2 regions of the Streptomyces sp. NPDC005181 genome follow, and region 1 is predicted to be linked to the other one. Evidence: riboswitches for the same ligand, from Rfam matches in the RefSeq annotation. Region 1 holds a riboswitch; the other holds the start of a gene.

What was found. Region 1 has a riboswitch for S-adenosylmethionine ahead of ABZV38_RS37985 (aminotransferase class V-fold PLP-dependent enzyme). Riboswitches for the same ligand answer to the same signal wherever they lie in the genome.
Region 2: it holds a riboswitch for S-adenosylmethionine, as region 1 does, so the genes downstream of both, thrC (threonine synthase) here and ABZV38_RS37985 (aminotransferase class V-fold PLP-dependent enzyme) in region 1, are expected to answer to the same signal.

Annotation. Positions count from the first base shown of each region.
Region 1 covers NZ_JBEXID010000150.1:4,919-9,766, forward strand. The annotation lists gene ABZV38_RS37970 (Rieske 2Fe-2S domain-containing protein) at 1-342, shown strand, start outside; gene ABZV38_RS37975 (ubiquinol-cytochrome c reductase cytochrome b subunit) at 339-1,964, shown strand; gene trpD (anthranilate phosphoribosyltransferase) at 2,089-3,153, shown strand; SAM riboswitch class IV at 3,239-3,356, shown strand; gene ABZV38_RS37985 (aminotransferase class V-fold PLP-dependent enzyme) at 3,533-4,848, shown strand, end outside.
Region 2 covers NZ_JBEXID010000062.1:33,830-38,677, forward strand. The annotation lists gene ABZV38_RS29270 (glucosyl-3-phosphoglycerate synthase) at 31-981, opposite strand; SAM riboswitch class I at 1,134-1,260, shown strand; gene thrC (threonine synthase) at 1,278-2,585, shown strand; gene ABZV38_RS29280 (MoaD/ThiS family protein) at 2,644-2,922, shown strand; gene ABZV38_RS29285 (cold-shock protein) at 3,377-3,583, shown strand; gene groL (chaperonin GroEL) at 3,912-4,848, shown strand, end outside.

The sequences.
Region 1 (4,848 bases):
CAGACGCAGATCGCCAAGGCTGCGCTGATGATCATCCGTATCCAGCCGGAGAACATCAAGGACAAGCGCGAGCGCGAGTGGGCCCACGAGGGCATCGTGGCCTTCTCGAAGATCTGCACCCACGTCGGCTGCCCGATCAGCCTGTACGAGCAGCAGACGCACCACGTGCTCTGCCCGTGCCACCAGTCCACCTTCGACCTCTCCGACGGCGCCCGCGTCATCTTCGGTCCGGCCGGTCACTCCCTTCCGCAGCTGCGGATCGGTGTGAACAGCGAGGGCAACCTCGAGGCGCTCGGTGACTTCGAAGAGCCCGTCGGTCCTGCATTCTGGGAGCGCGGATGAGTACTGTGACCGACACGAAGCGCAACGCGCCCGCCGGCGAGCGGGTGGCCGACTGGGCGGACGGCCGGCTCGGGATCTACTCCCTGGCCAAGGCCAACATGCGCAAGATCTTCCCGGACCACTGGTCCTTCATGCTCGGTGAAGTCGCCCTCTACAGCTTCATCGTCATCATCCTCACGGGTGTGTATCTGACGCTGTTCTTCCACCCGAGCATGAACGAGGTCGTCTATCACGGCTCGTACGAGCCGATGCAGGGCATCCGGATGTCCGAGGCCTATGCCTCGACGCTGGACATCAGCTTCGACGTCCGCGGTGGTCTGCTGGTCCGCCAGATCCACCACTGGGGCGCGCTGATCTTCCTGGCCGCGATGTTCGTGCACATGATGCGCGTCTTCTTCACGGGTGCGTTCCGCAAGCCGCGTGAGATCAACTGGCTGTTCGGCTTCCTGCTGTTCGTGCTGGGTATGTTCACCGGCTTCACGGGCTACTCGCTCCCGGACGACCTGCTCTCGGGTACGGGTGTCCGCTTCACCCAGGGCGCGATCCTGTCCATGCCGATCGTCGGCACGTACATCTCGATGTTCCTGTTCGGCGGAGAGTTCCCCGGCGGCGACTTCGTCGCCCGGTTCTACTCGATCCACATCCTGCTGCTGCCGGGCATCATGCTCGGTCTCGTGGTCGGCCACCTGATCCTGGTCTTCTACCACAAGCACACGCAGTTCGCGGGTCCCGGCCGCACCAACAAGAACGTCGTCGGTATGCCGCTGCTGCCGATCTACATGGCGAAGGCCGGAGGCTTCTTCTTCCTGGTCTTCGGTGTCATCGCGGTCATCTCGGCGATCGCCTCGATCAACCCGATCTGGGCCCTCGGTCCGTACCGTCCGGACCAGGTGTCCACCGGCGCCCAGCCCGACTGGTACATGGGCTTCGCCGAGGGTCTGATCCGAGTGATGCCGGGCTGGGAGATCAACCTCTGGGGTCACACGCTCGTCCTGGGCGTGTTCATCCCGCTGATGGCCTTCGGCGTGGTGCTGGCCGTGATCGCGGTCTACCCGTTCGTCGAGTCCTGGATCACCGGGGACAAGCGCGAGCACCACATCCTGGACCGCCCGCGCAACGCCCCGACCCGGACGGCCTTCGGCGTCGCGTGGATCACGGAGTACCTCGTCGTCTTCATCGGCGGTGGCAACGACCTCTGGGCCACGCACTTCCATCTCTCGCTGAACTCCATCTCGTGGTTCGTCCGGATCTTCATCTTCGTGGGGCCGGTCCTGGCGTTCATCGTCACGAAGCGGATCTGCCTCGGCCTTCAGCGCCGCGACAGGGAGAAGGTGCTGCACGGACGTGAGTCCGGTCTCATCAAGCGCCTGCCGCACGGTGAGTTCGTCGAGATCCACGAGCCGCTCGGCCCCGAGCAGCTGCACATGCTCACCGCGCACGAGCAGTACAAGCCGGTCGAGATCGGCCCGACAGTCGACGAGAACGGTGTCGAGCGCAAGGTGCCCGCGATGCAGAAGCTGCGGGCCAAGCTCAGCAAGGGCTACTTCGGCGAGCACAACCAGATCGAAAAGCCCACTGCCGAGGAGTACAAGGAGATCACCAGCGGCCACGGCCACCACTGATCGCCTCAACTGATCGCCACAGCGGGAGCCCCGTCCATTCGATGGACGGGGCTCTTTGCTGTCCCGTGCGCTCGATAGGGTGGGGTCCATACCCTTATCGGCGGTGGACCCCCAGGAGCGGACCATGAACGTGGTGACCCCGGTCGGCGGCGACAGCGTGGCGGCTCGTTCCTGGCCCGGCGTGCTGAACGCTCTCCTGCGCGGCGAGGACCTGAGCGCCGACGACACCGCGTGGGCGATGGACAACATCATGAGCGGCGAGGCGACCGACGTGCAGATCGCCGGTTTCGCCGTTGCCCTGCGCTCCAAGGGCGAGACCGTCGACGAGGTCACCGGACTCGTCCGCGCCATGTACGAGCACGCCACCACGATCCAGGTGCCGGGCCGCACGGTCGACATCGTCGGTACCGGCGGCGACCTCGCCAAGACGGTCAATATCTCCACGATGTCCGCGATCGTCGTCGCGGGCACAGGAGCCAAGGTCGTCAAGCACGGCAACCGCGCCTCCTCGTCGGCCAGCGGCGCCTCCGACGTCCTGGAGAAGCTGGGCGTCAATCTGGAGCTGACCCCCCAGCGCGTCGTCGAGGTGGCGGAGGAGGCGGGCATCACCTTCTGCTTCGCGGTGAAGTTCCACCCCGCCCTGCGCTATGCGGCGCGGGCCCGCAAGGAGCTCGGCGCGCAGACGACGTTCAACATCCTCGGCCCGCTCACCAACCCGGCCCGGGTGCGCTCCCAGGCCATCGGCGTCGCCGATCTGAAGATGGCCCCCATCGTCGCGGGCGTGCTCGCGGCGCGCGGCAACTCGGCGCTGGTCTTCCGCGGCGACGACGGCCTGGACGAGCTGACGACCACGGCGACCTCCCGGATCTGGGTGGTCCGGGACGGCGAGGTGCGCGAGGAGGCCTTCGACCCGCGCGACGTCGGCCTCCAGCTGGTCCCCGTCGAGGCACTGCGCGGCGCCGACGCCTCGTACAACGCCGATGTGGCCCGCCGGCTGCTGGCCGGTGAGACCGGTCCGGTACGCGAAGCCGTGCTCCTCAACTCGGCGGCGGCGCTGGTGGCGCTGGACCCGGGGGAGGGCACGCTGAACCAGCAGCTCGCCGCCGGGATCGCGAAGGCCGCCGAGTCCGTCGACTCGGGTGCGGCCCGGGCGGCGCTGGAGCGCTGGGTGACGGTCAGCAACGCCTGAACGAACGGGAACTGCGGCCCAGGGCGCAGTCCAGATCTTGGACTGCGCCTTGCGCGTCGACGCACGTATGGCAAGATGCTGGGCAGGTCATGAGTGACAGCGACTACGGCCCCGGCCCGCTGTCCGGCAACCCTCCGTCCGTGGCGGGGTGCCCCGGGTGAAGACCAGGCCGTAGGCAGCGAGGTCTGCGGCAAGCGCGGACCCCTCGACATCTGTGAATGTCACATCCCTGGGGTCCTGGTCCTCAAGGAGCCTCTTGTGAGCAAGCGAATGCGATAGGGCCCGGTCCGGCCCCTCTCCGCACCCCCTTTTTCTGCTTCCTGCGCTGCCGCGTACCTGCCGGCGCAGTGAATTCGCCTGCCTGTTACGGGAGTTCGCCATGTCCGTCGTCACCGCTGCCACCGACCAGACCATTTGTTCCCCGCTGCCCGTTCTGGGCAAGGATGTGACTGTTCCACTCGCTACCGGCGGAGAAGTCACGTATGCCGCCCTGGATTACGCGGCCAGCGCCCCGGCCCTGCAGCGGGTGTGGGAGGACGTCGCCGCGTACGCCCCGTACTACGGCAGCGTCCACCGCGGCGCCGGCTACCTCTCGCAGCTCTCCACGGACCTCTTCGAGAACAGCCGCAAGGCGGTCGGGGAGTTTCTCGGCTGCCGCGCGGAGGACCAGGTGATCTTCACCCGGTCGACGACGGACTCGCTGAACCTGCTGGCCGCGGTGATCCCCGCCGACTGCCAGGTCTTCGTGTACGAGACCGAGCACCACGCCTCGCTGCTGCCCTGGCGCGACGCCCGCGTCACCTACCTCAACGCTCCCCGCACCCCGGCCCAGGCCGTCGAGACGCTGGAGCGGGCGCTCGCCGACCGTGACCCCTACGGCCCCGCGCTGGTCTGCGTCACCGGTGCCTCGAACGTCACCGGTGAGCTGTGGCCGGTGAGGGAGCTGGCGGCCGCCGCCCACGCGCACGGGGCCCGGATCGTGCTGGACGCCGCACAGCTCGCGCCGCACCACCCGGTCGACATCGACGAGCTCGACGTCGACTGGGTCGCCTTCTCCGGACACAAGCTGTACGCGCCGTTCGGCTCCGGTGTCCTCGCGGGTCGCGCCGACTGGCTGCAGGACGCCGAGCCGTACCTGGCCGGTGGCGGCGCCTCGCGGAAGGTCGCCCGGCGCACCGACGGCGGTGTGGACGTGGAGTGGCACTCCACCGCCGCCCGGCACGAGGCCGGTTCGCCCAACGTCATCGGTGTCTACTCCATCGCCTCCGCCTGCAAGGCCCTCACCGAGGCCGGCTTCGACCGCCTCGTCGCCCGGGAGCAGCAGCTCGTCACCCGAGTCCGTGAAGGCCTCGCCGAGGTCCCCCAGGTCAAGGTGCTGTCGCTGTTCGGTGACGACGCCCCTCGGGTCGGCGTCGTCTCCTTCGTGGTGGAGGGGTGGAACAGCTCCCACTTCGCCGCGGCGCTCTCCGCCGAATACGGCATCGGGGTACGCGACGGACTGTTCTGCGCCCACCCGCTGGTGCGCACCCTGCTCGGCAGCGACCCGCAGGACCCGGGCGAGTGCGGCGCTCCGGAGGCGGAGCCGGGCGAGCGCTCGCTGAACGCGATCCGGGTCAGCTTCGGCGCCGGTACGCCGGACGAGCACATCGAGCGCTTCGTCCGCGCGGTCAAGGAGCTGGTGAGCGAGGGGGCTCA
Region 2 (4,848 bases), on a different contig from region 1:
AACCGCCCAAACGTGCGAAGTCAGGCCACCTCAGGCGGCGCGGCGCGAAACGTACTCCCTGATCTCCTGCATCGGCGGCCGCTCCTCCGTGTCCACGGCGTGCGTACGCGGAACGAAGCCGGTCTCACCCCGTTCGAACTGGGTGAGGGATGGTCGTACCAAGTGGCCGCGGGAAAGGCGCAGTTGGGCCGTCCGGTAGATCGCCGCCGCCATCCGGCCCAGCGCCTGCCCGTCCTGATGGCGGTGTTTCCTCACCCCCACATCGACCTGTGCCAGCGCGTCCAGCCCCACGGTGTGCAGCGCATCCACGAGCAGGCCCAGTTCCACTCCGTAACCGACCGGGAACGGCAGCCGCTCCAGCAGTGAACGCCGCACCGCGTACTCGCCGCCCAGCGGCTGGACGAAGCCGGCCAGCTGCGGCCAGTGCAGATTGAGCAGCGGGCGGGCCACCAGTTCGGTGACGCGACCGCCCTGACCTGCCGTGTCTCCGAGCGGGCGGTCGTACATCGCCTTGACGAACTGCACCTCGGGATCGGTGAGCAGCGGGCCGATGATGCCGGAGACGAATTCCGCGGAGAAGTCCTTCAGGTCGGCGTCTATGAAGCAGACGATGTCACCGCCGGTGACCAGGAGCGATCGCCAGAGGACCTCGCCCTTGCCGGGCAGCGCGGGAATCCGGGGGAGTATGTCGTCACGGTGCACCACCCGGGCGCCCGCCTTCCGGGCGACCTCCGCGGTGGCGTCCGTCGACCCGGAGTCGATCACCAGCAGCTCGTCGACCAGCTGGACCTTCTCCATCAGCTCGGCCCGGATCGTCTCGACGATCGCGCCGACCGTCGCCTCCTCGTTGAGGGCGGGCAGCACGACGCTCACACTCCCGCGCCGCGGATCCCTGGCCCTGGCGGCGACGAGCCGGTCCAGCGGGCGGTCGGCGGCCGACCAGGAACGCCTGGTCAGCCAGCGTTCGACCTCTTCCAGCACGGTCGATACTCCCTGTATGTGATCCATCTCGCGGTTCGGACGGCTCTCTCAACCGTCCGGTGCTTCGGTTACAGTCTTGAACAACGCGGATGACCCTCGCATGTCGGGGTCCTCCGCCGATAAATGCCTGGATCGGTGATCCAGTGCCACAGCGCTCATCCAGAGGGACTGAGGGAACGGCCCGTTGAAGTCCCGGCAACCCTCCTGCCGACCGCGAGGTCAGGTGGGGAAGGTGCCAATTCCGTCTCGTGGCGAAATGCGTCGCGAGGAAGATGAGGAGAAAGGGCCTCGCCATCATGGCTACGCAGACCGTTGCAGTGAGCACCAATTCTTCCGCCGACGCCGACGCTGTCGACCTCGGTCCCGCCGCGGCACTTTCCTGCCGCGAGTGCGGAGAGCGATTCGAGCTCGGTCCCCTTTTCGCCTGCGCGACCTGTTTCGGGCCGCTCGAAGTGGCGTACGACCTGCCGAGCGGCTCCCCGGACGAGCTGAAGAAGCGCATCGAGGCCGGGCCGAACAACATCTGGCGTTACGCGCCGCTGCTGCCGGTCCCCGCCGATGTCGCGGACAAGCCCAACATCAACCCCGGCTTCACCAAGCTGGTCAAGGCCGACAACCTCGCCCGCGAACTGGGCGTCACCGGCGGTCTGTACGTCAAGGACGACTCCGGCAACCCGACGCACTCCTTCAAGGACCGCGTCGTCGCGATCGCCGTCGAGGCCGCCCGCGCCTTCGGTTTCACCACCCTCTCCTGCTCCTCCACCGGCAACCTCGCCGGCGCCGTGGGCGCGGCGGCCGCCCGGGCCGGCCTGCGGTCCTGCGTGTTCATTCCGCACGACCTGGAGCAGGGCAAGGTCGTCATGGCCGCGGTGTACGGCGGCGAACTGGTCGGCATCGAGGGCAACTACGACGACGTCAACCGCTTCTGCTCGGAGCTCATCGGCGACCCGCTCGGCGAGGGCTGGGGCTTCGTCAACGTCAACCTGCGCCCGTACTACGGGGAGGGCTCCAAGACGCTCGCGTACGAGATCTGCGAGCAGCTCGGCTGGCAGCTGCCCGACCAGCTCGTCATCCCGATCGCGTCCGGCTCGCAGCTCACGAAGATCGACAAGGGTCTGCAGGAGCTGATCAAGCTCGGGCTCGTCGAGGACAAGCCGTACAAGATCTTCGGTGCCCAGGCCGAGGGCTGCTCCCCCGTCTCCACGGCCTTCAAGGCCGGTCACGACGTGGTACGCCCCCAGAAGCCGAACACGATCGCCAAGTCGCTGGCGATCGGCAACCCGGCCGACGGCCCGTACGTCCTGGACATCGCCCGCCGGACCGGTGGCGCCGTCGAGGACGTCAACGACGAGCAGGTCGTCGACGCGATCAAGCTGCTGGCGCGCACCGAGGGCATCTTCGCGGAGACGGCGGGCGGGGTGACGGTCGGCGTGACGAAGAAGCTGATCGAGGCCGGTCTGCTGGATCCGACGCTCACCACCGTCGTCCTCAACACCGGTGACGGTCTGAAGACGCTGGACGCGGTCGCCCCGACCACCGGCCCGACGGCGACCATCCGGCCCAGCCTCGACGCGTTCCGCGACGCCGGCCTCGCCCGCAGCTGACCCGACCACCGAGACGTCCACCCGGGACGTCCACCCGAGACGCAAGGAAGGCACCCACATGAGCGTCAAGGTCCGTATCCCCACCATCCTGCGCACCTACACGGGCGGTCAGGCCGAGGTCCCGGCCGAGGGCACGACCCTCTCCCAGGTGATCGAGTCGCTGGAGCAGAACCACCCGGGCATCGCCGCGCGCGTCCTGGACGACCAGGGCAAGCTGCGCCGGTTCGTGAACGTGTACGTCAACGACGACGACGTGCGCTTCGAGGGCGGCCTGGAGACGGCCACCCCGGACGGCGCCGGCATCTCGATCATCCCGGCCGTCGCGGGCGGCTGCTGACCTTCCGTCGCCCCGGCACGGACCCTCCACCGGCCCCGCGGCCGACTCCACAGCGTCACCGGAATTGCCCCCTCTGCGAGCTAAGCGGAGGGGGCAATTCTGCATGGTTAAGCGCGGTACAGTTGGGAAGTCCCCTTCGCTGCCCGTGCCGACCGCATATGAGAATGCGCCCGCCCGCGACAAGATGCAGCCAAAGTGCACGAACTCCTTGCGCCATAAGTGGCCTTTGCCCGGCCCGAGTTGCCCTGGAATCGCATGAATTCCGCATATTCGGGCGTTCGGTGCTGCCCAGAATTCTCGTCCGATTGACCTGTTGCAGAGGGCAGTTGGGCAGATACATTCGGCCGCGGTCGACGCGTTCCGGCGCACACACCCTCTCCTGTCGGAGGGTGAGTTCTGACCCGGGCCCGCGAAGTGCGGTCCTGTGCAAGGGCCAGTAATAGGGGAGTTAGGCATGGCTCAGGGCACCGTCAAGTGGTTCAACGCGGAGAAGGGGTACGGCTTCATCGCGGTCGACGGTGGTGCGGATGTTTTCGTCCACTACAGCGCGATCCAGATGGACGGGTACCGCACCCTCGAAGAGGGTCAGCGAGTTGAATTCGAAATCTCGCAGGGCCAGAAGGGGCCGCAGGCGGACATGGTCAAGCTCGCCGTCGGCTGAGCTCGGCGCGGTCGGCCAACGACACTACTCACGCATGAAGGGCCCGTACCCCCAGGGGGGACGGGCCCTTCACGCGTCATGCGGCCGTCGCTCCGCGCGCCGTCGCCCGGTCCCCGCGTTGTCCACAACCGTCGGGGGCGCTTGCACTCGTGGGGGTCGAGTGCTAATCATTGCGTTAGCACTCTCCAGGTGAGAGTGACAGAACTTGGACCGGGCCGGTGAGGCCCGCAGGCTTGGTGGGGCAAGGAACCGCCAGGCAGGCAGGCCGTCCGTCGCGGGCGCCACTCGGTCCGGAGAAATCCACCCCTGTCCGGGAGGACCACTTCACATGGCCAAGATCATCGCGTTCGACGAGGAGGCACGGCGCGGTCTCGAGCGCGGGATGAACCAGCTCGCCGACGCCGTCAAGGTCACCCTTGGCCCCAAGGGCCGCAACGTCGTCCTCGAGAAGAAGTGGGGCGCGCCCACGATCACCAACGATGGTGTTTCCATCGCCAAGGAGATCGAGCTCGAGGACCCGTACGAGAAGATCGGCGCAGAGCTGGTCAAGGAAGTCGCCAAGAAGACGGACGACGTCGCCGGCGACGGTACGACCACCGCCACCGTTCTCGCCCAGGCGCTCGTCCGTGAGGGCCTTCGCAACGTTGCCGCGGGTGCAAACCCGATGGCCCTCAAGCGGGGCATCGAGAAGGCCGTCGAGGCCGTCTCCGCCGCTCTGCTGGAGCAGGCCAAGGACGTGGAGACCAAGGAGCAGATCGCTTCGACGGCCTCCATCTCCGCCGCCGACACCCAGATCGGCGAGCTCATCGCCGAGGCGATGGACAAGGTCGGCAAGGAAGGCGTCATCACCGTCGAGGAGTCCCAGACCTTCGGTCTGGAGCTGGAGCTCACCGAGGGCATGCGCTTCGACAAGGGCTACATCTCGGCGTACTTCGCCACCGACATGGAGCGCATGGAGTCGTCCCTGGACGACCCGTACATCCTGATCGTCAACTCCAAGGTCAGCAACGTGAAGGACCTCCTTCCGCTGCTGGAGAAGGTCATGCAGTCCGGCAAGCCGCTGCTGATCATCGCCGAGGACGTCGAGGGCGAGGCCCTGTCGACCCTGGTCGTCAACAAGATCCGTGGCACCTTCAAGTCCGTTGCCGTCAAGGCCCCGGGCTTCGGTGACCGCCGCAAGGCCATGCTCGGCGACATCGCCATCCTCACCGGTGGCACGGTCATCTCCGAGGAGGTCGGTCTCAAGCTCGAGAACGCCGGCCTGG